DNA from 4 places in the Pseudomonas sp. Mb7 genome. Region 2 is predicted to be linked to each of the others. Evidence: predicted binding sites of a transcription regulator. Region 2 holds the regulator's gene; each other region holds the start of a gene.
The links. The regulator sigma-54, encoded in region 2, starts transcription at its own class of promoters, with help from an activator protein. The targets are predictions, from matches to a motif close to ANTGGCATNNANNTTGCTNT.
Positions count from the first base shown of each region.

Region 1: a site for sigma-54 is predicted at 1,368-1,387, ahead of ACOYXH_RS21000 (pilin). Genes of this name have one in related genera too.
Region 3: a site for sigma-54 is predicted at 1,333-1,352, ahead of ACOYXH_RS05715 (circularly permuted type 2 ATP-grasp protein). Genes of this name have one in related genera too.
Region 4: a site for sigma-54 is predicted at 1,074-1,093, ahead of flgB (flagellar basal body rod protein FlgB). Genes of this name have one in related genera too.

Region 1 is NZ_CP186501.1:4,671,041-4,673,244, reverse strand. It holds gene pilB (type IV-A pilus assembly ATPase PilB) at 1-1,207, opposite strand, end outside; gene ACOYXH_RS21000 (pilin) at 1,434-1,865, shown strand; gene ACOYXH_RS20995 (BON domain-containing protein) at 2,160-2,204, shown strand, end outside.
Region 2 is NZ_CP186501.1:212,473-214,676, forward strand. It holds gene ptsN (PTS IIA-like nitrogen regulatory protein PtsN) at 1-139, opposite strand, end outside; gene hpf (ribosome hibernation-promoting factor, HPF/YfiA family) at 151-459, opposite strand; gene ACOYXH_RS00895 (RNA polymerase factor sigma-54) at 533-2,026, opposite strand.
Region 3 is NZ_CP186501.1:1,228,652-1,230,855, reverse strand. It holds gene ACOYXH_RS05715 (circularly permuted type 2 ATP-grasp protein) at 1-1,300, opposite strand, end outside; gene ACOYXH_RS05710 (ribonuclease E inhibitor RraB) at 1,788-2,135, opposite strand.
Region 4 is NZ_CP186501.1:3,995,383-3,997,586, forward strand. It holds gene flgD (flagellar hook assembly protein FlgD) at 1-163, opposite strand, end outside; gene flgC (flagellar basal body rod protein FlgC) at 179-622, opposite strand; gene flgB (flagellar basal body rod protein FlgB) at 626-1,033, opposite strand; gene cheR (protein-glutamate O-methyltransferase CheR) at 1,409-2,204, opposite strand, start outside.

The sequences.
Region 1 (2,204 bases), 2.0 Mb from region 2:
CAGTTTCCAGATCACGAATCTCGCCGACCATGATCACGTCCGGGTCCTGACGCAGAAACGAGCGCAGTGCCTGGGCAAAGTCGAGCCCTTGCTTGGGATTGACGTTGACCTGGTTGATGCCTTCCATGTTGATTTCCACCGGGTCTTCGGCGGTGGAGATATTGATGTCGACGGTGTTGAGGATGTTCAGGCCGGTATACAGCGAAACGGTTTTACCCGAACCGGTCGGCCCGGTGACCAGAATCATGCCCTGTGGCTGCTTGAGTGCGGCCATGTACAGGTCTTTCTGCTCTGGCTCATAGCCGAGCGCGTCGATACCGATCTGCGCGCTGGACGGGTCGAGAATCCGGATCACCACTTTTTCGCCCCACAGGGTCGGCAGCGTGTTGACCCGGAAATCGATCGACTTGCTTTTCGACAGGCGCATCTTGATCCGCCCGTCCTGAGGTTTGCGCCGTTCCGAAATATCCAGGCTGGCCATGACTTTCAGGCGTGCGGCGATGCGCCCGGCCAATTGAATCGGCGGTTTGGCAACCTCGCGCAGGATGCCGTCGGTGCGCACCCGCACCCGGTAGTTTTTTTCGTAAGGCTCGAAGTGCAAGTCGGAAGAGCCACTCTTGATCGCATCCAGCAACATCTTGTGCACGAAGCGCACCACCGGCGCATCGTCGGCGTCGAGCCCGCCGATGGCGTCCTGCTTGCTGTCGTCGACGGATTCGACATCGACCCCGTCGAGATCGACATCGGCCATGTCCTCCAGACCGCTGGTGTGGGTGTCGAAGAATTTCTCGATGGCATCGGTAAGTTTGTCGTCCTCGACCAGAATGGCTTCGGTGCTCAGCCCGGTACTGAACTGGATGTCGTTGATTGCTTGATGATTGCTCGGGTCGGAAATGCCCACGAACAGCTTGTTGCCGCGACGCCACAAGGGCATGGCGTGATGCTGACGCACGAGTTTTTCGCTGACCAGGCCTTTGGGCTGGGTTTCCTTGTCCAGGCAGTTGAGATCAAGCAAGGCCATGCCGAAATGCTCGGAGGCGATCTCGGCGACCTGTGAGCTCTTGACCAGTTTGTTCTGCACCAGATAGCTGACCAGCGACAGACGATTGCGTTGGGCCTGTTGCCAAGCTTGCTGGGCGCTTTTTTCCGTGAGCAGTTCGGCCTGGACCAATTGCTTGGCCAGACCGCTCAGAGCGATGTCATTCATGGGGATTCCGCACGCTTGCCGTTCATGACTTATAGCCTAGTCAAGTGACAGCGCCAAACACGGCGGGTGCAGGTGACAAAAAGTGTCAGATAGTGCGGTTGCAGGTTGTAGGAATTGGCGTTGCAAGCGCTTCGCGCCCCAATGGGCGGGTCTTGAAGGCATTGGCATGGCCTATGCTGCGTCACTTTCAGATCATGAGATTTCGACTCATGCATGGAGCGTGTCTATGAAAAAACAACAAGGGTTTACGCTGATCGAACTGCTGATCGTGGTGGCAATCATCGGGATTCTGGCGACCATCGCCTTGCCGCAGTATTCCAAGTATCAGGCGCGGTCGAAGGTGACGGCGGGGCTGGCGGAAATCAGTGCGATGAAAGTGCCGTTTGAGGATGTGATCAATCAGGGCACCGATCCTACCAATACAAACGTGGCTGGCAGTGCAACTGTTTTAACCTCCAACTGCTCAGTGTCTGCAACAGGTACCGCATCTTCGGGTGCAGGTTCGATCGTCTGCACGATTAAAAATGCGCCAGGTCCGGTGCTGGATAAAACCATCACGCTTACTCGTTCCTCCGGAACCGGTGCGGGCGTATGGACTTGCGGTACGACCGTTGCACCGGACTATTCGCCAAAAGGATGTACTGCCAGCGGTACCTGAGTTGTTGATGGACTGCCAAATGCCCCGCAATGCGGGGCATTTTTCTTGGTTCACACTTCTAAAAAGCTTCAATAATTTCAGCGTCTTAGGAACTTTCCCAAAAACCGCAACTTGCATGCGAACATTGGCCAGTTCATGCAAATTGCATGATTTCGGAAATTGGTGATATCTGTAAGTTATTGATTATTAAGAATATTGTTCGTTCGAAAAAGTTGGCACAGCGTTCGCAACTACCTTGGTAACCCTGCTGACAAGACAACCAGCAGACTTTCCAGAAAAACAGGAGTTACTCGTATGAAGAAGTTCGCTATCACTGCCGCTGCTGCTACCGCGCTGACC
Region 2 (2,204 bases):
CGAAGACATCTTGCATCTCCAGATCCGCCACTTCGCGGGCGATCAGGTTGGCAATTTGTTCGAGGGCTTTCTTTTTACTGCCGCCCGGCACGTTCACGAGGGAACGGCCGGGGGTCAGGATACTTTCAAGTCGGATCATGGGGTGGGGGGTTATCGACCGGTAGCGCCCTGGAGCAGGCTCTGGGTCTTTTCCTTATGCTTTTTGAGTTGTTTATCCAGCTTGTCGGTCAAGGCGTCGATCGCCGCGTACATATCGGTATGTTCCGCGTTGGCGACCACTTCGCTGCCGGGTATATGCAAGGTGGCTTCGATTTTCTGCTTCAGCTTTTCGACGCACATCGTGACTTGCACGTTGGTGATCTTGTCGAAATGGCGCTCCAGTCGTTGGAGTTTTTCCTCGATGTAGGAACGCAGAGGTTGGGTCACTTCCAGTTGGTGTCCACTGATGTTGACTTGCATACAGCTTCTCCTTCGTTGCCAGTGCATAAAGCGGCAGGCCGGATAGCCTGCCACTGGAACGCTGTAACGTGGCTTACATCAACCGCTTGCGTTCGCTCGAAGGCGCGATCCCGAGGGATTCGCGGTACTTGGCGACGGTGCGGCGAGCCACCTGAATGCCTTGTGCCTCCAGTAAACCAGCGATCTTGCTGTCACTCAACGGCTTTTTCTGATTTTCCGCGGCAACCAGTTTTTTGATGATCGCGCGGATCGCCGTGGACGAGCATTCGCCGCCTTCGGAGGTGCTGACGTGGCTTGAGAAAAAGTATTTCAGTTCATAAATACCGCGCGGGGTATGCATGAATTTCTGTGTGGTCACCCGGGAAATGGTCGATTCGTGCATGCCGACCGCTTCAGCGATGTCGTGCAGAACCAACGGCTTCATGGCTTCGTCGCCGTACTCCAGAAAACCGCGTTGATGCTCGACGATCTGGGTAGCTACTTTCATCAGGGTTTCGTTGCGGCTCTGCAGGCTCTTGATGAACCAGCGGGCTTCCTGCAACTGATTGCGCATGAAGGTGTTGTCGGCGCTGGTGTCGGCGCGACGGACGAAACCGGCGTACTGGGCGTTGACGCGCAGGCGCGGTACCGATTCCTGATTCAGCTCGACCAGCCAGCGCTCGTTGTCCTTGCGCACGATGACGTCAGGGACAACGTATTCGGCTTCAGTGGATTCGATTTGCGAGCCAGGGCGCGGATTGAGGCTTTGCACCAGTTCGATGACCTGGCGCAGCTCGTCTTCCTTGAGCTTCATGCGGCGCATCAACTGGCTGTAGTCGCGACTGCCGAGCAGGTCGATGTAATCGCTGACCAGACGTTTCGCTTCCGCCAGCCACGGCGTCTTGGCGGGTAGCTGACGCAATTGCAGCAGCAGGCATTCGCCAAGGTTGCGCGCGCCGATACCGGCCGGTTCGAATTGCTGGATGCGGTGCAGGACGGCTTCGATTTCATCGAGTTCGATGTCGAGTTCCGGATCGAACGCCTCGAGGATTTCCTCGAGGGTTTCGTCCAGGTAGCCCTGATTGTTGATGCAATCGATCAGGGTCACGGCGATCAGGCGATCGGTGTCGGACATCGGTGCCAGGTTCAGTTGCCACAGCAGGTGGCTTTGCAGGCTCTCGCCGGCGGACGTGCGGGTGGTGAAGTCCCATTCGTCGTCATCGCTGCTGGGCAGGCTGCTGGCGCTGGTCTGGTAGACGTCTTCCCAGGCGGTGTCGACCGGAAGTTCGTTGGGGATACGCTCGCTCCAGTCACCTTCCTCCAGGTTGTCCACCGTGGGCGCGGTTTCCTGATACGAGGGTTCCTGGATCTCGGTGTTGGGCTTCTGTTCGGCGTTGTCGGCCATGGGATCGGAATTGTCGAAGTCGTCGCCTTCTTCCTGGCGTTCGAGCATCGGATTGGATTCCAGAGCCTCCTGGATTTCCTGTTGCAGATCCAGGGTCGACAATTGGAGCAGGCGGATGGCCTGTTGCAGCTGCGGTGTCATCGTCAGCTGCTGGCCCATTCTCAAGACTAGCGATGGTTTCATGGCAGGGGCTTAACACCTTATTCGCCGGCGCTATGCGCCATCCACTACAGGGCGCCGGGGCGCCAAACTTAAGCAAATTATATGCCTGAAACTGAAGTGTTTGCCTAGAGCGCTGTAACAATTAAAGCGTATTAATTCCTGCTTGAATCGATACAGCGCCCGGGCGGCGCACCGGGCA
Region 3 (2,204 bases), 1.0 Mb from region 2:
TTTCGCGCCCGGACAAGACAAACGGACGCAAGTCGATATGGCGCGGCGCGATGCCGTTTTCGACAAAGGTCGGACAGGTCGACAGCGACAGCGTCGGTTGCGCGATGTACGCGTGGGGTTTGGCTTTGATCCGTTCGCGGAAAGCATCGATTTCCGCTTTCGTCGATGCCGGCCCGACCAACATTCCGTAACCGCCTGAGCCTTGGGTTTCCTTGACCACCAGATCTGGAAGATTGGCCAGCACATGAGAAAGTTCAGACGGGTTGCGGCATTGCCAGGTCGGTACGTTCTTCAAAATCGGCTCTTCGTCGAGGTAGAACCGGATCATGTCAGTAACGAACGGATACACCGATTTGTCGTCCGCTACGCCGGTGCCGATGGCGTTGGCCAGCACCACGTTGCCCGAGCGATAAGAGGACAGCAGCCCCGGCACACCGAGCATCGAATCGGGATTGAACGCCAGTGGATCGAGAAACGCGTCGTCGAGCCGACGGTAGATAACGTCCACCGCTTTCGGGCCGTCCGTAGTGCGCATGAAAACTTTGTCGTCGCGAACGAACAGATCCGCGCCTTCCACCAACTCCACGCCCATTTCCCGCGCCAGGAATGCGTGCTCGAAGAACGCACTGTTGAAACGCCCCGGCGTCAGCACCACCACGCTCGGGTCATCGATCGGACTTGAGCTTTTCAGGGTGTCGAGCAACAGGTTCGGGTAGTGATCGATCGGGGCAATACGCTGCGCGGCGAACAGCTCCGGGAACAGGCGCATCATCATCTTGCGGTCTTCGAGCATGTAGCTGACGCCGCTCGGTGTACGCAGGTTGTCTTCGAGCACGTAATAAGTGCCGTCGCCGTCGCGCACCAGATCGACGCCGGAGATGTGCGAATAGATATCGCGGTGCAGATCCAGGCCTTGCATCGCCAACTGATATTGCTCGTTGGCCAGCACCTGTTCGGCGGGAATGATCCCGGCCTTGATAATGCGCTGCTCGTGATAGAGGTCGGCGAGGAACATGTTCAACGCCTTGACCCGCTGGATGCACCCGCGCTCGACGATTCGCCATTCACTGGCAGGGATGCTGCGCGGGATGGTGTCGAAAGGAATCAGGCGCTCGGTGCCCTGCTCGTCGCCATAGAGCGTGAACGTGATGCCGGCGCGATGGAACAGCAGATCGGCCTCGCGTCGCCGCTGGGCCAACAGCTCATCCGGCGTATCAGCCAGCCATCGGGCGAACTCCCGATAATGCGGGCGAACCTGGCCGCCGGCATCGTACATCTCATCAAAATAGGTGCGGATCATGCCGTACTCCTTGTCACCCGGACATACAGGCCTTCGCAAGGCCCGTGCCATCGGCATAAACGCTTTGATTTCAATCGGTTGGAAATACACGCCGCAGGCACCGCACCATTCCTGTGCGGCAAATGCCCCAACCGGATTGCCCCCGCTTCATTGCGACGCACTGCATCGCCTATCACCAGCATAGTCAGAGTTGATTTCACTGCCCGGCGCTGCCTGCGGATAATCCGCACATTCGCTGCAAATCTTCACCGGCCCCGGCGCCATGAAGCGGCCAGCTCAACTGATTGGGATCGCCTCGGCGGCCCGCCCCGCTGTAACCCTGACCGGTTTCCTCTCCTTATCGGTCTTCCCTTTTAGCCACCCTCTCCGGTGGCTTTTTTTTGCCTCGGTTTCTTGTTTCAGGGTTTTGCCACAGCGTTTTGCTTATGCCGGAAATGACAACGGCCAACCCGAAGGTCAGCCGTTGCTCAACAAATGAAACCAGAGATCAGTTCAAACGGTGGCGGTTGCGCACCTCCTGCTTCACACCCCAGCCTTCGATAATGCCACCCAGAGGTTCAACCACGGCAGAGAATCCCTGCTCGAAGTCGCCGATATCGTCATATGTCGCGTACATCACTTTGCTCAATTCCAGCGCCCACGCACCGTCATCACGCAGGCTGACCTGGGCATTGATGGATTCACCGCGAAATTTGCCTGCCGCCCTGCGCGCCCGCTCCTCGTCCGGGAAAATTGCGTAGAACTCGATGGGATGGAATCGGGAAAAATCGAAACCGCCTTCTTTCATGCGGCGCAGAACATTGCTGCTGATGTCTTCTTGATAGGCTGTGCTCATGAATCGTCCCCCTCGCATAGATGGATAGACTTTCCGTATTCCCGCCCCGGGCCTCTGGCCAAAGTACGA
Region 4 (2,204 bases), 2.7 Mb from region 2:
GGGTGACCAGCAATTGCAGGAACGCATCCTTGCCCAGTGCCTGGCCGCCGGTGGCGCTGTTGGTCGCCGAAGCAATGCCACCGGTGGTCGAACTGGTCTTTTTCGACGAGTTCGCCAGGATGTCATTCATGCTCAGGCTGCTGGTGGTATCGGAAACACTCATGGCAGTCGCCCCTTATTACTGACCGAGGGTCAGTACCTTCTGCATCATGGTTTTGGCGGTGTTCATCATTTCGGCGTTGGTCTGGAACGAGCGGCTCGCGGAAATCATGTCAGCCATTTCTTCCACCACGTTGACGTTCGGGTAGTAGACGTAGCCTTTGGCGTCGGCCGCCGGATGGTTCGGCTCGTAGCGCGCTTCGAGGTTGCTCTGGTCTTCGACCACACCGAGCACCTGTACGCCCTGACCGGCCGCGTCCTGGCTCTGGAACAGTGAATTGCTGCCGCTGTTCTGGCCGCCCTGGAACATGGTGGCGAACACCGGGTGACGGGCGCGATAGGTCTGGTCGATGCTCGACGAGACGGTTTCGGCGTTGGCGATGTTCGACGCCACGGTGTTCAGACGCGTGGTTTGTGCGCTCATGCCGCTGCCGGCAATGTTGAAAACGCTGGACAGGGACATGGATTACTCTCCGCGCAGGGCTGACACCAGCCCTTTGAATTTGCTGTTGAGCAGGGTGAAGCTGGCCTGGAAGCCGACGGCGTTTTCCGCGTAGTTCGACTGTTCCAGTTGAGCGTCCACGGTGTTCTGGTCGATCGACGGTTGCATCGGCGTGCGATACATCAGCGATTCGTCGCCATTGCCCAGGCCTTCAGCTTCGATGTGACGGCTGTTGGTCATGTTCAGGGCGATGGTGCCGTTAGCGTTTTTCTGGGTCTGTGCTTCAAGCACTTTGGAGAAATCCAGATCCCGAGCCTTGTAGTTCGGGGTGTCGGCGTTGGCGATGTTGTTGGCCAGCACTTCGGCACGCTGGGCGCGGAAGCCCAATGCCTTTTCGTGAATGCCGAGCGCTTTATCGAAGCTGATGCTCATGTCGGGAACCTTCAGGTGACCGGTTTTTCGTAACTGAGCTTTAGCAAGCGCCGTGCCAAACGGCAAAACACCCATAAACCGGGGCTTTGCGGGGCATCGGCAAAGCGGCAATGCCAGAAAAGCGGCAACCGGTATCCGCCGGATGCCGCTTTTCTGCCGCTTGCCGTCCTTGCCAGGTCAACGCAGATCCCCTGTGGGAGCGAGCCTGCTCGCGAAGGCGGCGTGTCAGTCGCCAACTGTTTTACTGACAGACCGCTTTCGCGAGCAGGCTCGCTCCCACAGGGGGGGGTGTGGTGTTCGTGGGAAATAAAATAATTGGGGCATAAAAAAACGGGAGGCCTTAAGGCTTCCCGTTTTTTTGTATTACCGCTGCAATCATTTAGCCTGGTAAATAATCCCCGGGCTGCACTGCACCATCTGGTAATGATCCGGCAAACCGTTCAACGCTTCGGAAGCGCCAAGGAACAGATAACCGCCCGGCTTCAACGTGCTGTGAATGCGCAACAGGATGTCTTTCTTCACTTCGGCAGAGAAGTAGATCAACACGTTGCGGCAGAACACGATGTCGAACTTGCCCAGCGCGGCATAGCTGTCGAGCAGGTTGAACGAACGGAACTCTACCCGGTTCTTGATCGGCGCCTTGATCACCCAGCGGCCCGGCCCTTTCGGGTCGAAGTAACGCTGCAGGCGTTCCGGCGACAAACCACGACCGATGGCCAGACTGTCGTACTCGCCGGTCTTGCAGTTGGTCAGCATAAGGCCGGACAGATCAGTGGCAACAATCTGCACGCCCATCTTCAGTTGACCAAGGTTGGTCCGCTCGAACTCGTCGATCGACATCGACAGCGAGTACGGTTCCTGGCCCGACGAGCACGCCGCTGACCAGATCCGCAAGCGCTGGTTGGGGCTGGCCTTGATCGCTTCAGGCAGCACCTTGTTCTTCAAGACTTCAAACGGATAGGTGTCACGAAACCACAGGGTTTCGTTGGTCGTCATGGCATCGACCACCTGCTCGCGCAAACCGCTGCGCGGCTGGGTCTGGATGCGCTGAACCAGCTCACCCAGGGATTTGATGCCTTGCTGCTCCATCAGTTTGTTGAGACGGCTCGAGACCAGGTACTGCTTGTTTTCACCGAGCAGAATGCCACAGGCTTTTTCCAGGAAGACCCGG